4 regions of the Cupriavidus sp. GW821-FHT07C08 genome follow, and region 3 is predicted to be linked to each of the others. Evidence: predicted binding sites of a transcription regulator. Region 3 holds the regulator's gene; each other region holds the start of a gene.
The links. The regulator FNR, encoded in region 3, switches genes on or off when oxygen is low (the NO sensors DNR and NnrR bind a similar motif). The targets are predictions, from matches to a motif close to TTGATNNNNATCAA.

Region 1 (4,630 bases), on a different contig from region 3:
GTTTCGCCCGCAAGCCGGGCCCAGCCGTTTGGCGCAACCCGCGCATGGCAGTCCCCCGATCGGGCCACGCCCGCACCCGGCGCGCTCCCACGCTTGACCGGGGCCGGCCTTGTCGACTAACCTTTGCAGGCCATCCGGCGCCTGCCGGATGCGCACCAACCACGAGCGGCCCCCGGCCCTCCTCCAGGCACGATGAACCGTTACACCAGCACACTCAGCCAGGCTGCCGATGCGTCCCGCATCGCTGCCCGCGCTCGCGTGCTGGCTGCCCCGGCATCGGGCCGCGCCCTGCGCGCTTCCTCGCTACTGCTAAGCCTATCGATCGGTTGCCGGGCCTAGTGCCCCGTGGCAGTTCGGCAGCCTTTCGCCACCCTTTTCCCGTTTTTCTTTTTTTTGCTTTCCCAGGCCCGCTGAATCACTGAAATGGGCCGGTGCCTGCCATGCCATGCGGGCACATCGCGTCGTTGCAAATGCTCGCAATAGCTGTGCTATTGCTGCGCTTTGCGCCTAGCGCTGTATCCCGCATGGCATGTCCTTCACCTCCCATTTCAATGATTCAGCGGGCTAGCGAGGAAGGAGACCCCCTATGCTCAGCAATCCCGCCACCAAGTACCAGCCCGCCGCCACCGTCGACATTCCTGACCGCACCTGGCCCGGCCGCACCATCACGCGCGCACCGCGCTGGATGAGCACCGACCTGCGCGACGGCAATCAGGCCCTGATCGAGCCGATGAACCCGGCACGCAAGCTGCGCTTCTTCGAGCAGCTGGTGAAGATCGGCCTGAAGGAAATCGAAGTGGCATTCCCCGCCGCCTCGCAGACCGATTTCGACTTCGTGCGCATGCTGATCGAAGAGCAGCGCATCCCCGACGACGTCAACATCGTGGTGCTGACGCAATCGCGCGAAGACCTGATCCGCCGCACCGTCGAGTCCGTGCGCGGCGCAGCGCGGGCCACGGTGCACCTGTACAACCCGATCGCACCGGCCTGGCGGCGCATTGTCTTCAATGCCTCGCGTGAAGAGATCAAGGAAGTCGCGGTCTCGGGCACGCACCTGATCAAATCGCTGACCGATGCCATGCCCGGGACGGCATGGACCTATGAGTATTCGCCCGAGACTTTCAGCCTGGCCGAGCTCGACTTCTCGCTGGAAGTCAGCGACTCCGTCTCTGCCGCCTGGCAGGCCGGCCCGGACCGGCCGATGATCCTGAACCTGCCGACCACGGTCGAATGCAGCACGCCCAACGTGTTCGCCGACCAGATCGAATGGATGCACCGCCGCCTGGCACGGCGCGAACACATCGCGCTGTCAGTGCATCCGCACAACGACCGCGGCACCGCGGTGGCGGCCGCGGAACTGGCGCTGATGGCAGGCGCGGACCGCGTCGAAGGCTGCCTGTTCGGCAACGGCGAGCGCACTGGCAATGTCGACCTGGTGACACTGGCGCTCAACCTTTATACGCAGGGCGTGGCGCCCGAGCTGGACTTCTCCGATATCGACGCGGTGCGCCAGTGCGTGGAGCACTGCAACCAGCTGCCGGTGCATCCGCGCCACCCGTATGTGGGCGACCTGGTGTTCACCGCGTTCTCGGGCTCGCACCAGGATGCGATCCGCAAGGGCTTTGCGCAGCAGCAGCCGGACGGCATCTGGGAAGTGCCCTACCTGCCGATCGACCCGGCCGATCTCGGCCGCAGCTATGACGCGGTGATCCGTGTCAACAGCCAGTCCGGCAAGGGCGGCATGGCCTACCTGCTGGAGCAGGTGCATGACATCTACATGCCGCGCCGCCTGCAGATCGAATTCAGCCGCGCAGTGCAGGCCATGACCGACGACACCGGGCTTGAGGCAAGTGCCGATGATCTTTATGGTTTGTTCCAGCGCGAGTACCTCGCGCAGCAGACACCGCTGCGCTATGTATCGCACCAGCTGGTGTCTGACAGCGGCGGCGCCACGGAGATCGAAGTGCAGATGGTGCGCGACGGCAAGCCGTGCAGCGCGCGCGGCACCGGCAACGGGCCCATCGATGCCTTCGTCAATGCGCTGGACTTGCCGGTATGCGTGATGGACTACCACGAGCATGCAATGACCGCCGGCGCCGATGCGCGCGCTGCCTGCTATGTGGAAGTGCGCGTGGGAGATTCGCCGACAGGGTTCGGCGCCGGCATCGACGCCAACCTGGTCACGGCCTCGCTGCGCGCGGTGATCTCGGGCGTGAACCGGCACCTGCAGGCCGGCTTTGGACTGGCGCAAGCCCCGCAGTCCGCAGAGGCCGCTGAGGCCTGACACCGCTGGCCGCCGCAAGAAAACCGGTGTGCCCCGCCCCCACGGGGCACACCCGGAAAGACGCCCTTGCGGACGCCCACGACATGCTCGGTGCCGATCCGCACACGCTGCTGGCGTGCTCGGATCTTTCGCACAGCGTAAGGGGCAGCATCGCACCGCGCCACGAATAATTCCGCATGTGTTTAGAAGCGTCGGCGCAGCTGGCACCGCGGCGCCCTCCCTCGCTGTAGCGCCTGCGCGACGCAGCTAGCCCCGTTCCCCGCTACTTGTTTTGGGTCAAAGCTCAGCCCGGCCTGCTCGGCCAAACTGGGCCCGGATTTGATACCAGACCAAGCAGAACCTCATGAAAACACTCTCTCTTCGCACCCGGGTCACCTGTTCCGCCATCGCCGCCTGCGCCATGCTGGGCGCCTTCGCCACCCCTGCCGCCGCCGCGGACGATGCCCAGGGCAACTGGATGGTGCGCCTGCGCGGCACCTATCTCGACATGGCCAAGAGCTCCGACCCCGTCGGCGGCGTCGGCCCGTCGGACCGCATTACGGTCAACAACAAGTGGATTCCCGAGTTCGACGTCACCTACTTCTTCACGCCGAACATCGCCGCCGAACTGGTGCTGACCGTGCCGCAGAAGCAGAACGTCTACCTGGACGGCAACAAGGTCGGCACCTTCAAGCATCTGCCGCCGACGCTGCTGGTGCAGTACCACTTCATCCCCAACGGCACCTTCCGCCCGTATATCGGCGCGGGCCTGAACTTCACCCGCATCTGGGGCGAGAACATTGCCAACAACGCGCTGCAGCTCGATAGCTGGAGCGTCGGTCCCGCACTGCAGATCGGCATGGACTACAAGCTGACCAAGAACTGGTTCCTGAACGCCGACATCAAGAAGATCTGGCTGTCGAGCGATGTGAAGGCCGGCGATGTCAAGGTGTCCAAGGTGAACCTGGATCCGTGGCTGTTCAGCATGGGTGTGGGGTATCGCTTCTGATCCTGCAGTGCCATGCAAAAGGCCGGCGCCAATCAGGCGCCGGCCTTTTGCTTTTCCGGATGAGCGAGGATGCGGACCTACCGGAACGCCGGCTCATCAAAGCTGCGCAGCTTGCGCGAATGCAGCTGCTCCACCCCGTTCTCACGCAGGATGCGGATCGCCTCCAGCCCGATGGTCATATGCTGGCTGACGCGCTGGCGATAGAAGGCGTTGGCCATGCCGCGCAGCTTGAGCTCGCCATGCAGCGGCTTGTCCGACACGCATAGCAACGTGCCATAGGGCACGCGCAGCCGGAAGCCGTTGGCCGCCACCGCCGCGCTTTCCATATCGATGGCAATCGCGCGCGACTGGTTGAAGCGCGCATACAGCGACTTGGACTTCAGTTCCCAGTTGCGGTCATCTGTCGAGACCACCGTGCCGGTACGCATGCGGGTCTTCATCTCGTTGCCGGACAGCCCGGTCACGCGCGCCACGGCCTCCTGCAGGGCCACCTGGATCTCGGCGATCGGCGGCACCGGCACCCACGGCGGCAGGTCGTGGTCGAGCACGTGGTCGTCGCGCACATAGGCGTGCGCCAGCACGTAGTCGCCCAGCTGCTGCGAGCGGCGCAGGCCGCCGCAGTGGCCCACCATCAGCCAGCAATGCGGGCGCAGCACGGCCAGGTGGTCGGTCATGGTCTTGGCGTTGGACGGGCCCACGCCGATATTGACCAGCGTCACCCCCAGCTTGTCTTCGCGCACCAGGTGATAGGCCGGCATCTGCGGCAGCGCGCGCGGGCGCGAGGCGTCGTCGGGTTCCGCGCCGCCCAGTTCCTGCATCACGTCGCCGGGCTCGACAAAGCGGGTGTAGCCGCCGCCGTCGCTGCTGGCCATCAGGCCCCGGCCCAGCTCGACAAACTCGTCGACATAGCGCTGGTAGTTGGTGAACAGCACGAAGCGCTGGAAATGCTGCGGTGCCGTGCCGGTGTAGTGGTACAGCCGCTGCAGGGCCAGGTCCACGCGCTCGGCGGGGAACAGCGACAGCGGCCAGGCCTCGCCCGGAATCGGCTCATAGGTGCCGTTGGCGATGCCGTCGTCGATGCGGCTCAGCTCGGGCAGCACGAACGATGCCTCCAGCTCGCGCGCCTGGGTGTAGCTGATGTCGGTGGTCGAAGCCTCGATCACGAACGGCAGCGGGATCGGGCGCCGGCTCAGCCCTACCACCACCGGCACGCGGTGATAGCGCATCAGCCGCTCGATCTGGTCGCGGTAGTAGTCCGCCAGCAGGTCGGGGCGGGTCACGGTGGTGCCATACACGCCCGGGTAGGCCACGGTGCCCCATGACGGCCGGCTGTCGGTGACCATGGTCTCGATGTTGAC
Region 2 (4,630 bases), 300 kb from region 3:
CCATTGCGAGACACGCATCCGCGCCGCCTGACGTTGCTCGGCCAGGCGCCCCTGGAGCGCGTGCAGGCGTGCGCTCAGCTGCGCGCGTGCCTGCGTGGTCTCTGTGCCGGCTTCATCGGCAACATCCCGCAACAATGCCTGTACATCCGCCAGCAGCGTGTTGGCATCACGGGCTAGTGCTTCCTTGTGCAGCAAGAGCGCGGCGCGAGTATCGTTCATGTCAGCCTCCTTTTCACTGAGTCGTCGCCGTGCATCGCACGGCACCATGGAATCCTGTCGAACTACAAGTTCTCGCCAGCCGCTGCAAAATGCTGGCAGAACCATTTGCCGGCGAGCTCGCCGACCTGTTCCAGCGCGCCCGGCTGCTCGAACAGGTGAGTGGCGCCGGGAATCACCTCCAGCCGCTTCTCGCATTGCATCCATGCGGTGGCGCGCGCGTTGAGCTTCAGCACCACCGGATCCGCTTCGCCTACGATCATCAGCGTCGGGGCCTGCAGTTGGCACAGCGCCTCGTGGCCTGCCAGGTCGACGCGGCCGCCGCGCGCCACCACCGCGTCGATCCGCATGCGCGGCGGCGGCTCAGCGGCGGCACGGATGGCCGCGGCAGCACCCATACTGGCGGCGAAGTAGCCGAGCCGCAGGTGGCGCTCGCGCGTCAGGTGCGCGGCCGAGACCGTGGCAGCTTTGAGGCGTTCCCCGAGCAGGGCGATGTCGAATCGCTTCGACCTCCCGACGTCCTCGTCCGGCGCCAGCAGGTCAAACAGCAGCGTGCCCAGGCCCACCCGATTCAGCGTCGCTGCGACCCCGCGGCTGCGTACGCTGTAGCGCGAACTGCCGCTGCCATGTGCGAACAGGACCAGGCCGGATGCCGCTTCCGGCAGGGTTAGATCGCCTGGCAGCGCGATGTCGCCGATATGGATCCGCACCTGTTCGATGGTGATGTGCTGCATGAGACTTCCCTTCCCCCCTCTTCCTGTCCTTGCCAACGGCCGCGCCACCGTCACGTCCTGTGCCAGTGCACGTGCAGTCGGTCTCAGTGCGACATCAGGACCGGCACTGTCATCGACCCGAGCAGCGTGCGGGTGACACCGCCAAGGACCAGCTCGTGCACCCGGCTGTGCCCGTAGGCCCCCATGACGATCAGGTCAGCATTTCGGTCCGCGGCGTGTGAGAGCAACAACTGGCCGACGTCTTCGCCATCTTCCGCTCCGAACGTGCACAGCTGCACCGCCACGCCATGCCGACCCAGCCAGTCCACGGCATGCTGAGGCGGCGAAATCCATGTTCCCTTCAAAACCCCGGACGGTGTCCACGAGACCACTTCCACAGTGCCCGCGCGCTGCAGGAGCGGGAGCGCATCTCGGATGGCCCGCGCCGACTCGCGGCTGCCGTTCCACGCCACCATGATGTTCTTGCCAACGCTCGGGAACCGGCCCGCATACGGAACCACCAACACCGGCCGCCCGCATTCCAGCACAATGGATTCAACAAAGCCGGGCTCGGCGTAGGCGGCTTCATCGGTGGGATCGTGCTGTCCGAGAATGACAAGGTCCGCCCGATGCGCCTCCGCCTGGACCGTCGCCGCCGTGGCCCAGTCCGGCGCCCGCCATTCCGTAATGATGGCTACCTCGTCCGTTGCGCCCATCAGGGCATGGTGGGCCCGCTCGCCGACCTGATGCCGCCATTCGTTGTAAGAGGCAAGATAGCGGTCACCGTCCACCAGGTAGCGCACGGCGGTGGGATCCGGCTTGCCGACGGCAAGCAGGCCGACCAGCGTGGAATGAAACTCCAGCGCCAGCTGGGTGGCGAGGTGCAGCCGGTCGTAAACGCGGCGGCCGGCATCGAGATGAACCAGGATCGTTGCGTAGTCCATGGATTGACTCCATCAGGCAGCCCCGGACGGAGCTTTCCTTGAATCTATATCGCCACCCCGCCCCGGATTTGTCATGCATCAAGCCGCCTTCGTGTCCGCGCTACAGGCGATACCGCTGGCACCAGGTACGAGTTGGCCCAGGCCGCCTGACGCCAGCGCGGCAGTGCGTGGCTTCGGCGGCCGCAGCAGGTCCGGTACGGCGGTACACGCTGTGCATAGCGCCACCAACGCGCAGGCGGCAAGCCTGTGCCATCCTGGCCGTTTTTCCGGCGTGCACGACTGCAAGCGATTCTTCATGGGTAGCTCCTTGTAGGACGCGCACCGCTCCAAGGGCGGCGGCTGCCGGCCACGACGTGCGCCTCATACCGCGAAGCGAAAATGGCCGCTGTGCAGCACAATGTGCTGCGCACCTGTCATCTCGAACAGCGCTCCCGCAACGCGTTCAATGTCCTGGCGGTTGCCCATGAATGCCGGCAGCAAATCTTCACTGCGGTACGAGCGTGCGCCGAAATGATCCTCAAGCGCCTCCGCAGTGATCTCATAGGTCGCCGGCGAGCCGTCCACCTTCGCGGCACACCGCAGGCTCGGTCCGGTCGAGCAATAATCCGGAATCTCGCCGGCAAAATCGATCTTATGCATAGTCTCTTGGCGTAAAACGCCCTCCATAGTCTGTTCGCCCTGCCTACGCCTCCTCAGCACGGACCAGCAAGACGGGCGCGACGGCTAGAGTGATCACGCTTCGCGCGACGCTGCCCATGACGAGTCGCCGCACTCCCCGGCGGCCGTGCGTCCCCATCACAACCAGATCTGCGCCCCAGCCATTGGCTTCAGCCGCGATCGTGGCAGCAACGTCGCCCTCGGCCATCGGCTTGCCGAGCAGCCGCGTCACGTGGCGAATACCTGCTGCGGCAAGCCGGCTGACGGCGGCAGCGAGAACGCTTTGCCCCGCAGTCGTGTGTGCCCATGACGATCAGGTCCGCGCCCCAGTGGTCTGCTTCCGCGATGATCGCTTCGGCTGTGACTCTTTCCAAATTAGCGGTCGCAAGAACATGCGGGTTGATGCCAGTCAACGAAGCCCTAAGTCCCCACTGGCCGGCCGTTCCGATCTCCGACCGGGTCAGCGACGGGCGCAGGCCCACCGGTCTTCATGCCGCACAATCCCGGTGAGCATGGCGCCTTGCCGCCGATACTGTCGGCCCCGCTCAGGTCAGCCCCTGCTCGGCGGGTACATGGGCGTAGCCATGGGCGCTTGCGACGGCCGCATAAGTCACGCTCCCGCGACAGATATTCAGCCCGGCCCGCAGGCAGGGATCGTCTGAGAGCGCACGGGTCCATCCCTTGTCGGCAAGGGCCATCGCATGACCGATCGTGGCGTTGTTCAGGGCAAAGGTGGAGGTCCTCGCCACGGCTGCCGGCATGTTGGTCACGCAGTAGTGCAGCACGCTGTCGACCACATAGGTCGGATCCGTATGGCTGGTCGGGCGCGATGTCTCGGCGCAGCCTCCCTGGTCTATCGCCACATCCACCAGCACCGAACCTGCTTTCATGCGCGCGACCATCGCACGCGTGATCAGCTTGGGCGCCTCGGCGCCAGGCACCAGCACCGCGCCGATGACCGCATCGGCCGAGAGCAACGCGCGCTCGATACTGTCAGCGCTGGAGTAGACCGTCACGACTCGATTGCCGTACACCGAGCCGAGATGCCGCAGACGTTCGATATTCTTGTCCAACACTGTCACGCGCGCCCCCATGCCAACCGCGATCTGGACGGCATTGGCGCCCACCACGCCGGCGCCGATCACGACGACATGTGCCGGCGCGACACCCGGGACGCCGCCGAGCAGCAGTCCCATGCCGCCGTGCGGCTTCTCGAGGTAGGCTGCCGCCACCTGGACTGACATGCGGCCGGCGACCTCGCTCATGGGAGCCAGCAGCGGCAGACCACCGTCAGACCCCGTAACCGTCTCATAGGCGATGCAGACTGCGCCGGATTGCAGCAGCGCGGCAGTCAACTCTCGTTCCGCGGCCAGATGCAGGTATGCAAAGAGGATCTGCCCAGCCTTGAGCAGCGCCAGCTCGCGTGGTTGTGGCTCCTTGACCTTGACAATCATCTGGGCCCGGTCGTACACGGCCTTCGCATCGGCAGCCAGCTTCGCGCCAGCCGCTTCGTAATGCGCGTCGGAAAGGCCAAGCGCGGCCCCGGCCCCGGCCTGGACCATGACCTGGTGACCGCGGCTGACAAGTTCGCGCACGCAGGCAGGCGTCAAGCCAACCCGGTACTCGTTATCCTTGATTTCCTTGGGCACGCCGATCCACATGGCCTTGCTCACACGGGTGGTAATTCCGGCAGATTCCTCACCAGGTGCTTGAATTGCCCCCAGTCCACGGCCGGATGCACCGAGGTCTCTCCGTGACCATACGCCCCCACCAGGACCGACACCTGCATGGCAGCCTCGATGTTGTTGGCCTCGAAGATATCGAAATAATTATAGGGCCCGAGGGTTACATAGCTGCCCAGCCATTTCACATCCAAATATCGCCATGTTCGACTCCGCGGCAGACGCCGCAAGATGTGATTGACGTTTGCCATCACCACTTGCCGGAAGCACCACCACCGCCAAAGCCGCCGCCACCGCCGCCGAATCCCCCGGGGCCCGACCTGCCGCCATATCTTCCCGAGCGGCCGCCAATAGCCAGCAAGCCCATGTGCGGGCCGCCCATCAGCGTGAACAAGAGCGCGATTGCCCCCGCAACGAT
Region 3 (4,630 bases):
CCTGGCTGCTCTGGCCGCCCTCGCCCTGCCCCGTCTTGCGCTTGCCGCGGCCGCGCTGGCCACCGCGCGCGCCGCCCGCCGCCTGTGCGGCGCCCGCTTCACCGGCATCGGCCTGGCCGCCGGCGCTGGCGCCTTCGGCGCCCTCGCCGCGGTCCTGCGTTGCCTGGCGGCGCGATGCCACCAGGTTCCTCAGCCCGCGGCGCAGCCCCTTGCGGCGGGGCGCGGCTTCGCTGCCCGATCCGGGTTCTGCGGCGCCGGTGTCGGCGGGTGCGCCCGCATTGCGGGTGTCTTGCTCAACGGAATCAGACAAGATATTCACTATCGGATGTTGCATGTTGTTCAGTTCGGCACGCGCTCGTCGTGCTCGCTCGGGTGCGGCGGGGTGCCGTTGTCCGGCAAATCGCCCCGCGCCCCGTCCGGATTGGGTGCGGCTGGTTCGGTGGAAGCGGCCTCGGCGGCATCGTCGGCTGCAGCTTGCAGCGGTTGCACGTCAAAGCCATTGGCGCCTTGGTTGACCGGGTCGGTCGTCCCGGCTTCGTTTGCGACGGATGCTTCGGCCACATCCGCTGCCTGCGCGGCGGGGTCGGCAAATGCTTCTTCGTCGGCACTGGCTGCCTTGTTTGCAGCCAGGTCTTCAAAATTGATGGCCTGCTGTTCAAGCAGGGTTGCCTGCGCCTGCGCCTGGGCGTCTTCCAGCGGCGGCAGCTCATCCAGCGTACGCAGGCCAAGATCGTCCAGGAATGCCTTGGTGGTCGCATACAGCGCCGGCCTGCCCGGCACGTCGCGGTGTCCGATCACCTCGATCCAGCTGCGGTCCTCAAGCTTCTTGACCACTTCCGTGCTGACCGTCACGCCGCGGATTTCCTCGATATCGCCGCGGGTCACCGGCTGCCGGTAGGCAATGATCGCCAGTGTTTCCATCACGGCGCGCGAATATTTTGGCGGCTTTTCGGGATTCAGCCGATCGAGGTATTCACGCATTTCCGGCCGGCTCTGGAAGCGCCAGCCGCTGGCCAGGGCCACCAGTTCCACGCCGCGCGGCCGCCAGTCCTGGCGCAGTTCATCAAGCAGCACGCGGATGGTGTCTGCGCCGACGTCATCGTCAAACAGCCGCCGCAGATCATTGACGCGCAACGGTTCCTGCGCGCAGATCAGCGCCGTCTCGAGGACGATCTTCGCCTCTTGGGTATTCATGTTGATGGTGTGCAGCCTGTCTTTGCACCTGCTCCCGGACGGATCCGGGGCACCGGAGATTTTGGATACAGCGGTACGAAAGCCACCGCCATCTCATTGCGCAGCTAGCCGGATACCTGCTGCATCCAAGCCGTGCACTTCCCTATCTTTGCATCGAATTGCCGGGTCATTCCGGCAGGAGATCGTTCGCGTGCCGTTATGGATCGGCCAGCAAACCTCTTGCGTAGCGCGCCCGCACATATCGGACGTCGCTGTCAGCGAACTGAAGGCCTCGGACGCAAGAAAAACGGGTATCGGGAGCAAGGCCGGCATCGCCAACACCGCAGTGCCAGCCGGACTTTTGAACCAGATCTTTTGAACCGGATGGACTGCGGGGACGGGACGGGCATCGAAAACCTTCCGCTTCCCCTGCCCTGAACGCGCCTTCTGGTAGGAAGGCCGCCTGGCGCTGCTCGCCCGCTGCTTACCGCGGCTCATATTACGCCGCGCGATACCGCAATGTTGGCGATTGTATGGCATTCCCGCCCCCGCCTGCAACCATCATCCGTTGTCCGGGCGGCGCCGGCGCCTCAGAACACCAGGCAGAATCCATGCTCGGCCAGCGAATGTGGCAGCAGCACCGCTCGCGCAATGCCAAGGCCGCCGAACGCCATCACCGCCAGGCCGGCCCCAAGGCGCACGCGGGGACGTCGCGACAGCGTACGCAAGTAGCCCGATAGGCCGGAAAGCACCAGCAGGTTAGGCAGCGTGCCGAGCCCGAACACGCCCATCACGAGTGCGCCGGACGCCGCGTTGCCCGCCAGCAGCGCCAGCGTAAGCGCCCCATAGACCATGCCGCACGGCACCAGCCCCCACGCCACGCCCATGCCATAACGCCGCGCCATGCCGCCGCGCGCCCGCACAAACGGCGGCATGGCGCCTGCCAGGCCACCCAGCCGCCGCGCCACCGCTGCGCTGGCGCGCGCCGCCAGGCGCTCCAGCCAGTTGACAGTAAAAGTATTGCCGCGCAGCAACCGCCAGCCCGACCACAGCAACATGACGCTGCCCGCCCCGAACAGCCAGCGCTGCACCGGCAGGTAGTCCTGCTTCCACGCCGACGCACCGATCGCGCCTAGCGCGGCACCGAGCAGCATATAGGTCGAGATCCGGCCCAGGTGCATAATCAGCAACTCGCCCAGCCAGGCGGCGCGGCTGGGCACCAGACTGATCGTCGCCGTCTCGCCGCGGCGTTGCTCCACGGCCAGCGCCACGCCGCCGCACATGGCGGCGCAGTGGACCCCGCCAAGCAAAGCCAGCAGAAAAACGCTGATCAGCACGCCAAATGTCAATTCTTACTCCCTACCGCATCACATCGCACGGTAAAATGTCCTAATCGCGCCCTCGCTGCCATTTCTAGCAGGTTCCAATTGCTCACCTCCATTCCCATTACCGAGATGTCGCCCCGCTGCTCCACCTGTGCAATGGGGCAGCTGTGCCTTCCGGTCGGCATGTCGCAGCAAGACCTCGCCAAGATGGACACGCTGGTACAGGAACGCATCCGTGTGCACAAGGGTGAAACCCTGTATCGCATGGGCGATCCGCTCACCGCGGTCTATGCCGTGCGCTTTGGCACGCTCAAGACCCACGTCACCACTGAAGACGGCCGCTCGCAGATTACCGGCTTCCACCTGCCCGGCGAAATCGTCGGTCTCGACGGGCTGGGCGAGATGCAGCATGCCTCCGATGCCGCCGCGCTGGAAGATACCGAAGTCTGCGTGGTCCGCATGAGCGAACTGCAGGCCCTGTCGGCAGACCTGCCATCGCTGCAACAGCAGTTCCTGCGCCTGATGGGCAAGGAAATCACGCACGACCAGCTGATGCTGGTCACGCTGGGCTCGATGCGCGCCGAGGAACGCCTTGCCGCCTTCCTGATCAACCTCTCTGAGCGCCTGTCTGCGCGCGGCTATTCGGCGTCCGAGTTCGTGATGCGCATGAGCCGCGAAGAGATCGGCAGCTACCTGGGCCTGAAGCTCGAAACCGTCAGCCGCCTGTTCTCCCGCTTTGCCGAAGCCGGCCTGATCCAGATTCGCCAGCGCCACGTCAAGCTGGTGGACATCGACGGCATCAAGCAACTCTACAGCCGCTCCTGCTAAGCGGCCAAGCGCTGCCAGTGCCGCATCCGGCCATGGCAGCGCAGACCTCACGCCAGTCCGCTCATTCCAGTTCGTCGGTATCGCTGAGCCGCGTCGGCATGGTGTAGAGCGTCAGTCCGCTGGACAACGCGCAGAACACCCAGGCCATCAGGAAGCCGATGGTGTAGACCGATTCGCGGGACGCTTCGATCGGCTGGCCGAAGAAGTTCAGGTCACCGGGATCCACCACCGAAAACACCGTCGCGGTCGCAAAGCCAGCCATCAGGAACGCCGGCCAGAGTACCCACATCAGCCAGCGCAACCTCATGGCTGCCTCGCTGCGGCAGCCTTGGGCGGCGCGGCATCGGCCTTCTCCACCACCAGGCCATGGCGCGTTGCACCCTGCACCGGCATGTCCGGATGCGTGGACGCCAGCCAGATCGTCACGCCGCACGCCACCATCGCCACCAGCGGGCCGCTCATCAATAGCCACGGCCACGGCTCCTTCCACCACGGATTGCCTTGCTGACTCATCTTGCCCCCTTCATCTTGACGACTAAGTCCGCGTCTGCCTAGCTTCACAAATCGCGCGGCACGATGAAACTGGTGGATTGCCGGATTTCGGCCTGCCCCCGCTCCGTGCCTTCGCTCGTCACTGTCACGTTGATCTTGTGCGTGCCCCGCGCCGCGGCCTCGATCGGCACGCGGATCCGGATCGGCAGCAACCGGTTGGACGTCGGCGCCAGCGATTCGGCCTGCTTGTCGTACTCCACCTTCAGGTTCTTCAGCTCGTCGCTGTCGGCGCGCACGCTGATCTTCATCGGCGCTTCGGTGGTGTTGATCAGCTGCAGGCGATAGACGTTCTCGATCCAGCGGCCTTCCACTTCACGGCCGAGCGCACCACGGTCGCGGATGATGTCGACCTTCAGCGGCGTGCGCAGCGCGATCGACGCCATGAAGCCGCCCAGCAGCACCACCCAGATCACGGAATAGATGATGACGCGCGGACGCAGCAGGCGCTTGCGCGATGCCGCCGCGGACAAGGCCTTGCGCATCGCGTTTTCCGAGGTGTACCGGATCAGGCCGCGCGGATAGTCCATCTTGTCCATGACCTGGTTGCAGGCGTCGATGCAGGCGCCGCAGCCGATGCACTCGTACTGCAGGCCGTCGCGGATATCGATGCCTGTCGGGCACACCTGTACGCAGATGCTGCAGTTGACGCAGTCGCCAAGCCCCGCCTTGTAGTGGTCGGTCTTGCGCGACCGGCTGCCGCGCGGCTCGCCGCGGCCGACGTCGTAGGTCACGACATAGGTATCGCGATCCAC
Region 4 (4,630 bases), on a different contig from region 3:
CCTGGCTAGCCTTGCGCTTTGCCCATCCGATCCCGCCCGGCGGAAACGCCTGCTTGCATGTCACGCCCCCTGTCCGCTGCCGCCTGGCTGCCCACTGTTGCCTTTGTCCTGATCTGGTCCACCGGCTTTATCGTCGGCAAGGCCATCGTGCCGCTGGCCGATACCAGCCTGTTCCTGCTGGGCCGCTTTGCCGTGGCGGGGCTGATGTTCGTGGCGTGGTCGCTGGCCGCGCGCGCGGCCTGGCCGCCGTTGCGCGAGGCGCCGCGCCACCTGCTGGCCGGCGCGCTGATGCAGGGCATCTACCTGTGCGCCGGCTACGGCGCCGTGGCCAGGGGCTTGCCGCCGGCGATCATGGCCCTGCTGGGCGCGCTGCAGCCGCTGTTGACCGCGCTGCTTGCCATCCCCCTGCTGAAAGAGCTACCTTCCAGGCGGACGTGGCAGGGCCTGGCGCTGGGTGCGCTCGGCGTCGCGCTGGTGGTCGCCCCGGCGATGCAGGCCGGCATGCGCGCGGCCGCGCCGGCCCTGTCGCCCTGGATCGTGCTGCTAGGCGTGCTGGCCATTGTCTCCATCACCATGGGAACCCTCTTGCAGAAGTCCGCCATCGCCGCCTGTGACCTGCGCGCCAGCTCCGCGTGGCAGAACCTGGGCGCCATGCTGGTAGCCGCCGCGATGGTGGCGATCCAGTCCGCCGACACGCCGGTACACTGGCATGGCGGCGTGGCGCTGTGGGCCACGCTGGCGTGGGCGGCGATCGGCCTGTCGGGCGCCGGCACCTGGCTGCTGGTCAGCCTGGTGCGGCGCGGCCAGGCCGCCAATGCCGCGGCGCTGATGTTCCTGGCGCCGCCGCTGGCCGCGCTGCAGGCCTGGCTGCTGTTCGGCGAACGGCTGGATGCGGTGCAGGCGCTGGGCATGGCGGTGGCCGGGGCGGGCGTCTGGCTGTGCCAGACCCCTGGCAGGTTTCGGCATGCCCAAGCCCGCTGAACCCCACGCCTCGCCGCTGGTCGAGCACCGGCGCTACCGCCCGCAGCCGGACGGCCACCAGCACGGCTACCACCAGTTGCTGTTCGGCCTGGCCGGTGCCACCGAGTTGGAGATCGACGGCCACGTCTATCGCGTGGATGACCACACCGGCCTGATCGTGCCGGCCGGCAGCCATCATGAATTCCTGGGCTTCGACGGCAACCTGCAGCTGGTGGCGGACTTCCCGGCGCGTTCGGTGGCGCTGCCCGCGCGGCTGATGGCGCGCCCGCGCACGTTTTCGCTGGACGGCGCCTTCGGCAGCCGCGTGCGCGCGCTGGCGGCGTGGCGCGCCGCTGCGGCAGCGCGCGGGCCGCAGACCGACTGGCAACTGGCGGCCACGCTGGCCGCGGCGCTGGCAGACTGCCTCGGCATGCCCGGCGACGAACAGGTATTCCCGCTGATGGCCGTGGATGCCTACCTGCGCGCCAACCTGGCCTCGCCCCTGCGCGTGGCGGAAGTCGCCGGGCATTTCGGCTGGAGCGTGCGGCGCTTCCAGACCCTGTTTGCCGAGGCCTTCGGCGATACCCCGCACCGCTACCAGACCCGGCTGCGGCTGGACCGCGCGCTGCAGCTGCTGACGCAATCCACGCTACCGCTGGCCGAGATCGCGCTGGCGTCAGGCTACCCGGACCAGACCACCTTCACGCGCAGCTTCACGCGGCGCTTCGGGCAGCCGCCCGGGGCGTGGCGGGCGGCCGCACGCGGCTAGCCTGCCTGCGCGGTAGCCGATCCTGGCACCGGGCTAACCGTGGTGACCCGCTCGCCTCGAGGCGAGTTAGAGGGCGGCGCAGGTTGAACGTGCGGCGTATAAGGCTTCCGCCCCTTGCGTGATCAGCGCCGCATTGATCTGCGTCAGACTTAGATCATGCAGGGAAGCTATTGTGTCAATGAGGGCCCCGCGAGTCCCGATATCGTATCGGGACTCAACGGTCAGCTTGCCCATTTTCCCAGGAGGGCGCCATGGCCACCACACTCGTCAACTCGCTTCCGACTTCACCTTCCGCCGCGCTTTCCACCCCGGGCCCGACACCGCTTGCCGCCTGGCATACCGACCATATCCATTTCGCCTCAATGCTCGACCTGCTGGAAAAGCAGGTCAGCACCTTCCATCAGGGCGAGCAGCCCGACTACGGCCTGATGGCCACGATCATCCACTACATGCGCAACTATGGCGATTGCGTGCACCACCCCCGTGAGGATGTTGCCTACGCGCTGCTCGTGGACCGGGATCCCGGCACGCGGATCATCATCAGCCGGTTACTGCAGGAACATCGCGTGATCGCCACGGTCGGCGCGGAATTGCTCGACCGCCTGCGTGAAGCCCAGAGCGAGGTGGTCACCTCGCGAGCGGCACTGGAAGCGGCCGCCGCCATGTACCTGGTGTACTACCGCAACCATCTGTCCACCGAGGAGAAACAGGTCATGCCGCGCGCCGCCCGGTTCCTGACCGAAGCGGACTGGGCGGAGGTCGCCGCCATCGACCCGGCCAGTGCCGATCCGTTATTCGGCGCCAATGTGGAGAAGCGCTTCGCGACCTTGCGCAAGCAGATCGACAGCGAAGCGAGCGCGTCCATGCGCTGAACGTCGGTGGCTGCGCGGCACTGCCGGGCCTCGGCTCGGAACTTATGCCTGCGGCGCGAGGGCACATGCCGGCCGCCGTCAGCAAGCGATCGGCGAACGGTATCCGGGCGTCTTCGCCAAGCCGTGCAGCCAACAGCACTCCTCGCCATGCTCATTGTCGTTGCCTACGGAACCGGTCTATCCTACAATACTTAGGCTCCTAACAATATGACCGGAGGCATGATGGCAGCGCACAATCCAATGTACTGGCATGACGGGCTACTGATCGGTCATTCCGCTATTGACGACGAACATCGACGGTTTGCGGCACTCATCCAGTCGTTGCGCGTAGCGCCTGTTGAGCGCCTGGCGCAGACGCTGGAGGAACTGCTGCAACTGGCACGAACGCATTTCCTGCATGAGGACAGCCTTATGGAGGCAACGGCCTTTCCGCCGCGCAAGTGCCACATCGGCGAACATGCAGCCGTGCTGGCCTCGATATCCGGCGTGCAGGCAAGGCTCGTACGCGGGGAGGTGGCGGTTGCGCGCCGACTGGCAGAAGAACTGGAGCACTGGTTTCCCGCGCATGTCCAGCACCTGGATTCGGCGCTGGCGCACTGGATCTGCAAGCAGCACGCCGGCGCCAAGCCGGTCGTCCTGCGCAGGAACCTGGAAGCCCGTCCCGCCGCGGAGCCTGCGTAAGGCACAGACAAGCCGTGGCAGAATACGCCTTTGCCCTTGCTTCCCCCCTATGTCGAAAGCCTCTGCACTCAGAGAACAGGAAATCGCCCAGCGCGTCCTGCGCCGCTGGCACGACGACGTGCCCAATGATCGCCTTGCGCACCTTGTGAAAGACGCGACGCGGGTCTTCCTGCGCGCGCTGCAGCACCGGCTCGCCCAGCATGACGTGCAGCTTGGCCACTGGACCTTCCTGCGCATTCTCTGGGAACGCGACGGCATCACCAAGCGTGAGCTCAGCATTGAAGCGGGCGTGATGGAGCCGACCACATTCGCGGCCTTGCAAGCCATGGAGGCGCTCGGCTATGTCACGCTGGAGCGCCGGCCGACCAATCGCAAGAACATCTATGTGTTCCTCACGCCATTGGGCAAGCGGCTGCGCAAGACGCTGGTACCGTTGGCCGAAGAGGTCAATGCGGTGGCGGTCCAGCATCTCGCCACGGAAGAAGTCGCCACCACGCGCCGCGCCCTGCTGGTGATGATCGACAACCTGACCCGCGACCAGCAAGGTATCGAGCAAGCGTAAGCGACTGCACGGGGAGGACTGCGGCTGGCAGTCCTGTTTTCCCCAACACATCTCCAACCGCCCCCCCTCCTCCTTCCCGCTCTCAATCTTCCAGGCTGCGACCTGCTTCGCAGCCGGCACGTATTCGCCTTTCCGCCGAGCATCTGGCAAGCCGATGTCTTGCTTCCCGTCCGTCCGCGCATTGCGCACGTGACTGTGACGGCGCACGCCCTTTATCATTAGCCTCCTAAGTATTTTCCCTTGGTTTCCCAATCCCGCCTTGCCATCGATGTTTGCTCTGATTATTCTTAGGCCACTAAGTATTTTTCAAGCAAAGCCAGAACGCCAGACCGGCCAGCGCCGGAGATGCGCTGGCCAGGAGCCCCCAAATGATGACGAAGGAAGAAAACGACCTGTTGTGCCGTGTAGAAGGCGATGCGCCGATGGGGCAGCTGATGCGCCGGCATTGGACGCCGGTCTGCCTGCTCGAGGAGGTGACGGAGCCCGATGGCGCGCCGGTGAAAGCGCGCGTGTTCGGCGAAGACCTGGTCGTGTTCCGCGACAGCGACGGCCGCGTCGGGGTGATGGACGAGTACTGCCCGCACCGCAGGGCGTCACTGGTCTTCGGCCGCAACGAGGAAGGCGGCCTGCGCTGCCTTTATCACGGCTGGAAGATGGATGTGGAGGGGAACGTGCTGGAGATGGTCTCCGAGCCCGCATCCAGCGGCATGGCAGAGAAAGTCAAGCACAAGGCCTATCCGGTCAAGGAATGGGGCGGCATGGTCTGGGCATACATGGGACCGGCGG

Region 1: a site for FNR is predicted at 2,551-2,564, ahead of AC07UK_RS08625 (OmpW/AlkL family protein). Genes of this name have one in related genera too.
Region 2: a site for FNR is predicted at 1,942-1,955, ahead of AC07UK_RS01110 (universal stress protein). Genes of this name have one in related genera too.
Region 4: a site for FNR is predicted at 1,863-1,876, ahead of AC07UK_RS16090 (hemerythrin domain-containing protein). Genes of this name have one in related genera too.

The regions. Positions count from the first base shown of each region.
Region 1 is NZ_JBWKQZ010000005.1:65,905-70,534, forward strand. It holds gene leuA (2-isopropylmalate synthase) at 587-2,284, shown strand; gene AC07UK_RS08625 (OmpW/AlkL family protein) at 2,628-3,272, shown strand; gene AC07UK_RS08630 (AMP nucleosidase) at 3,350-4,630, opposite strand, start outside.
Region 2 is NZ_JBWKQZ010000001.1:220,855-225,484, forward strand. It holds gene AC07UK_RS01100 (ElaB/YgaM/YqjD family protein) at 1-219, opposite strand, end outside; gene AC07UK_RS01105 (dienelactone hydrolase family protein) at 282-950, opposite strand; gene AC07UK_RS01110 (universal stress protein) at 1,034-1,873, opposite strand; gene AC07UK_RS01115 (DUF1488 family protein) at 2,234-2,512, opposite strand; gene AC07UK_RS01120 (universal stress protein) at 2,556-2,762, opposite strand; gene ald (alanine dehydrogenase) at 3,076-4,191, opposite strand; gene AC07UK_RS01130 (GYD domain-containing protein) at 4,200-4,463, opposite strand; gene AC07UK_RS01135 (TPM domain-containing protein) at 4,463-4,630, opposite strand, start outside.
Region 3 is NZ_JBWKQZ010000001.1:525,533-530,162, forward strand. It holds gene rluB (23S rRNA pseudouridine(2605) synthase RluB) at 1-334, opposite strand, end outside; gene scpB (SMC-Scp complex subunit ScpB) at 340-1,194, opposite strand; gene AC07UK_RS02570 (sulfite exporter TauE/SafE family protein) at 1,764-2,522, opposite strand; gene fnr (fumarate/nitrate reduction transcriptional regulator Fnr) at 2,601-3,326, shown strand; gene AC07UK_RS02580 (hypothetical protein) at 3,388-3,633, opposite strand; gene AC07UK_RS02585 (membrane protein) at 3,630-3,839, opposite strand; gene ccoG (cytochrome c oxidase accessory protein CcoG) at 3,884-4,630, opposite strand, start outside.
Region 4 is NZ_JBWKQZ010000011.1:84,568-89,197, forward strand. It holds gene AC07UK_RS16080 (DMT family transporter) at 58-981, shown strand; gene AC07UK_RS16085 (helix-turn-helix domain-containing protein) at 965-1,729, shown strand; gene AC07UK_RS16090 (hemerythrin domain-containing protein) at 1,981-2,601, shown strand; gene AC07UK_RS16095 (bacteriohemerythrin) at 2,821-3,282, shown strand; gene AC07UK_RS16100 (MarR family winged helix-turn-helix transcriptional regulator) at 3,332-3,844, shown strand; gene AC07UK_RS16105 (Rieske 2Fe-2S domain-containing protein) at 4,213-4,630, shown strand, end outside.